One region of the Glutamicibacter sp. 0426 genome, then DNA from elsewhere that is predicted to be linked to it. Evidence: predicted binding sites of a transcription regulator. Region 1 holds the regulator's gene; the other holds the start of a gene.
The links. The regulator HspR, encoded in region 1, represses chaperone genes until heat shock. The targets are predictions, from matches to a motif close to AAGTTGAGTCNNNNNGACTCAACTT.
Positions count from the first base shown of each region.

Region 2: BKX98_RS11845 (ATP-dependent Clp protease ATP-binding subunit) is a predicted target of HspR. The motif match lies at 928-952, and genes of this name have one in related genera.

Region 1 is NZ_MPBI01000001.1:51,169-53,565, reverse strand. It holds gene trmB (tRNA (guanosine(46)-N7)-methyltransferase TrmB) at 1-429, shown strand, start outside; gene BKX98_RS00220 (GNAT family N-acetyltransferase) at 477-1,103, shown strand; gene BKX98_RS00215 (heat shock protein transcriptional repressor HspR) at 1,100-1,528, opposite strand; gene BKX98_RS00210 (DnaJ C-terminal domain-containing protein) at 1,642-2,397, opposite strand, start outside.
Region 2 is NZ_MPBI01000004.1:166,235-168,631, reverse strand. It holds gene BKX98_RS11850 (response regulator transcription factor) at 166-840, shown strand; gene BKX98_RS11845 (ATP-dependent Clp protease ATP-binding subunit) at 970-2,397, shown strand, end outside.

The DNA.
Region 1 (2,397 bases):
GTCATGCTTGATGAGAACAGCGCGGACGAGATCTGGATCTTCTTCTCCGATCCGTGGCACAAGCCGAGGCACCACAAGCGCCGCCTGATCAAGGCCTCATTCCTGGACAAGGTCTCCCGCGTGCTCAAGCCAGGGGGCACCCTGCGCTTGGCCACCGACTGGTCGAACTATGCGGAGCAGATGCGCGAGGTCCTCGAAGCCCACCCTGATTTCGAGAACCAGCATCCCGGAAACCTCTCCGGCGAGGAGAGCAACTTGACCAAGGTGCGCCGCGATGGCATGGAAGGCTTTGACCCCGAGCCTGACTTCATTGACGTCCAGGGCGGCTGGGCACCGCGTTTCGAGCGACGAATCCTCACCAGCTTCGAGGGCAAGGCGCTGAAGGCTGGACGCCTGGTCTTCGATTTGGCGTACACGCGCATCGGCTAGCGGCCGAAATGCATCAAGGAGGCCATGGAATCCCTAGGATGGATTTCATGGCCTCCTTTTCTGCTCAGAACCAGTTCTACTCCCAAGCCCCGAGCATGGAATATGCCGGGGTGAGGCTGGAACAACTGTCATTGGACCATGCCCCGGAGCTGATCCAGCTCGCCGCCAACGGCCAGCTGGATGAAGCATGGTTTGCCACCACCCCATCGGCCGAATCCATGCAGGCGGATATCGAGCGCCGTCTGGCGTTGCAGGAAACTGGAGCGATGGCTCCGTTCGCCATCATCGACCTGTCCACCGGCCAAGCGGTGGGGGCTACGAGCTACCTGAATATCGACGTGGCCAACCATCGCGTGGAAATCGGCTCGACATTCTTGGCCGTGCCCGCCCAAGGCACCGGGATCAATCCGGCGGCCAAGTTCATGCTGCTGCGCCGCGCTTTCGAGGAGTTGGATTGCTATTCAGTGGCTTTCTGCACGCACTGGCACAACACTGCGTCACGCGCAGCAATTGCACGGCTTGGCGCCAAACAGGATGGCGTGCTGCGCAATCACAAATATGATCCGAAGACCGGCACGCTTCGAGACACCGTAGTCTTCTCGATCCTCCCGCACGAGTGGCCTGCCGTGCGCACCCAGTTGGAAGCGCGCCTGGCGAGGCACGGACGGATCTAGCGGCCGATGGCGCGGCGTACAGGGAAGAGCGACACGGTCGGTTCACGTCGTTCCGGACGCATGCCCCGGGACAGCGAAACGATGTCGCCTCCAGCGGTGCCCGCGGCGAAGATGCGCGATTGGCCCTGGCGAACGGCGGACAGTTCTTGGCGAAGCCCATTGACTTCGGTTTGCAGATACGCGACTTGATCTTGCAGATCCAGGATGCGCTTGATGCCTTCCAGCGAGACGCCTTCCTTGCTCAATGACTGCACCTGGCGCAGCAGCGAGACGTCGCGTTGCGAGTAGCGGCGCTGCTTTCCGCTTTGCCGGCTGGGCGAAACCAAGCCGATGCGGTCGTATTGGCGCAGCGTCTGCGGATGCATGTCTGCAAGCTGGGCGGCGACGGAAATGACGAAGACAGGTCGCAGGTACTCCCCGTTCACGTTGCTTCTACCACCTTTCTGCAAGGGCCGACGATACTGGCCCTTTTGCCTTTGAGTCTATCTTCCCCGCCCTGCCAGTTCGATGCCAGGACAGGGAAAACAGGTTATTGGGTTCAGAGCTTGGCGTGGGCTGCCAAGTCCGCTCGCGGGTCCTCGCCCTCCGTGGCTGCAGCGAAGTCCTCCACGGCCTTCCTTGCTGCATCCGAGAGGTTCTGCGGAATCGCGACATCCAGGACGATCAGCAGATCGCCGGTGGCCTTGGAGGTCTTCACTCCGCGGCCCTTCAAGCGCAAGGTGCGTCCGGAGTTGGATCCGGCAGGCACCTTCACCGCAACGGATTCCCCGTCCAGGGTCGGTACGTGGATCTTTGCTCCAAGCACCGCTTCATCGAAGGTCACCGGCACGTGGATGCGGATGTTGTTCTCTTCGCGCTTGAAGAACGGGTGCTCGCTGACCTTGACCTTGACCAGCAGGTCGCCGTTGCCGGCAGCTCCTGGCTGGCCCTTGCCACGCACGCGCACCGACTGCCCGTCCTTGATTCCCGCCGGGATGCGCACGTCGATGACCTCGCCGTTCTGTTCGCGCAGGCCAATGGTGGTTCCCTTGATCGATCCGGAGAAGGAGATCGTGGTGCTGGCCGTGCGGTCAGCACCCTTGCGCGGCGGTGCGCTTTGGCCGAAGCCGCCGCCAAAACCGCCGCCGCCTCCGAACAGGTCGGAGAAGTCCGGCTGTCCGCCACGACCGCGAGCGCCGCCTCCGCCACCTCCGAAGAGGTTGGAGAAGATGTCCTCGAAGCCGGCCTGCCCGCCTGGGCCACCCGGTCCGCCACCCGCAGAGAACCGCGCTCCGCCGCCCATGGCGCGGATCGC
Region 2 (2,397 bases), on a different contig from region 1:
GGAGCAGCGGAGGCCGGAGCAGCAACCACTGCTACAGGCGACAGTGCCAATGCGGCGATTGCCAGCATTTTAAGACCTTTCATAACAAACCCCCATCACGTCTACTTATATACTTTCAGGTGAGCAGGACGTCGCAGGGACTTCACCATCGATCAAAGGAATCAAGTGGAAAAGATCAAGGTTCTTATCGTCGATGATGAACCCCTTATTCGTCATGCGTTGGGCACAATCCTAGCAACAGATAGCGGAATTGTAACGGTTAATTCTGTTGAAAATGGGCAGGCCGCCGTCGATTATTGCAAAGACCATCAAGTAGACGTTGTGCTCATGGATTTGCAGATGCCAATTATGGATGGAGTTAGCGCTACTAAAGCCATCAAATCCGTCGAAGACAGCCCATCAGTGCTTGCTATTACCGCCTTTTCCTCCGATGAATATCTGGTTCCTGTTCTGAGCGCTGGGGCCAGTGGATACTTGGTCAAGGATTCTGAGCCGGATGAAATTATCCGCGCGGTTCATGCCGTTCATCAAGGAACGGCAGCCATTTCCCCGTCGGTTTCTTCCGATCTCGTTTCTGCCGTTCGCGAGGCTTACCGCGACAATTCCCAAGACATTCAAGATCTTGCCTATGATCTGGGAATCACCAATCGGGAATTCGAAATTCTAAAGCTGCTGGCCCGGGGGCTAAACAACACCGAGATTTCAAGAACTCTGGCTATTTCCGAGACAACGGTTAAAACCCACATGGCCAAGATTTTCGTTAAGCTGGATGTTCGCGACAGGGTCCAGGCGTTGGTTGCCGCCGCCCGCATGGGACTCATCGAAATCCCGAAGGACTAGCCGCTGGCTGCCTGCCATTTGTGTGAACTCAACCTCTTTGACACCTCTCCCGCTTGGTCCGGGAATATTTGCGCGCCGTATGCGTTGAACATGAGCATAGACCGCTCAAGTTTCTATTAGGAGGCTCACTTGCCAGCATTCTTCGGCGCACCGTCAGATGGCTCGTTTGAGGAATTCCTCTCTCGGTTCCTCTCGTCGCGAGCTCAAGCTGCGCGCCCCATCGACATCACGCGTCTGCTTTCTGCCCGTACCCACGAAGCGGTAGCCACCGCGGCGGCGATTTCCCAAGAGCACGGCCATGACGAGATCGATTCGCTGCATCTGCTGATGGCTTTGCTGCGCACCGAACCAGTTGGCGAGCACCTGACCGCCATGGGAATCGACATCGAGGCTTTGAGTGCCGACGCCATCGCACGCATGCCCAAGGCACAAGAGCGGGGCGAGAAGCCGTCCCGCCTCTCGTCGGCAGCCCAGCGCAGCCTCTTTGACGCCTACCAGGTTGCCCGCAACTACGGCTCGACCTACATCGACCCGGATCACCTTTTCCTGGCCTTCGTCTTCAACCCGGAATCGCCGGTCAGCCAGCTCTTGGCCCAGCACGGTGTCACCGGCCAGTCGCTGCAGCAAGCTGCCATGGAGCAGGCCCAGCGGGGCAGCAATGATGCCCAGAACCAGAACGATACCGAGTCCGACGTGTCCATGCTGGAACGCTACGGAACCGATCTGACCTTGCTGGCAGCAGACGGCCAGATCGATCCGGTGATCGGCCGCAAAGAGGAGCTGGACCAGGTGGTTGAGATCCTGGCCCGCCGCACCAAGAACAACCCAGTGCTGATCGGCGAGGCCGGCGTGGGCAAGACCGCCATTGCCGAGGGCCTGGCCCGCGCCATCATCGACGACGAGGTTCCAGCGCAGCTGCGCAATGCGGCCCTGATCTCGGTGGACCTTCCGGGCATGCTCGCCGGCACCCGCTACCGCGGCGATTTCGAACAACGGCTAACCGGCCTGCTCGACGAGGTAGCCGCCGCCGAAGGCCAGGTGCTGCTGTTCATCGATGAGATGCACCTGCTGGTCGGTGCTGGTTCCGGCGAGTCCGGAAACATGGATGCCGCGAATATCCTCAAGCCGCGCCTGGCGCGCGGCGAGCTGCACATGATCGGCGCCACCACGCTGGATGAATTCCGCAAGGTGGAGAAGGACAGCGCGCTGGCACGGCGCTTCGGCAAGGTCACTGTCGCCGAGCCATCGGAGGAAACCGCGTTGGCCATCTTGGAAGGGCTGCGCGAATCCTACGAGGAGCACCACCAGGTGCAGTACACCCCCGAAGCGCTCAAGGCCGCGGTCACGCTCTCTGCCCGCTACCTGAGCGACCGGCAGCTTCCGGACAAGGCCATCGACCTGATCGACATCGCCGGCGCCCGCCGCTCCATCGCCGCGGGAGATGCCGAAGACGTGCAGTCCTTGCGCGCCGAATTGGTGGATGCCGAACGCGAGAAGTCGCGCGCCATCGGCGAGGAGCGGTTCGAGGAAGCTGGCGCATGGCGCGACCACATCGCG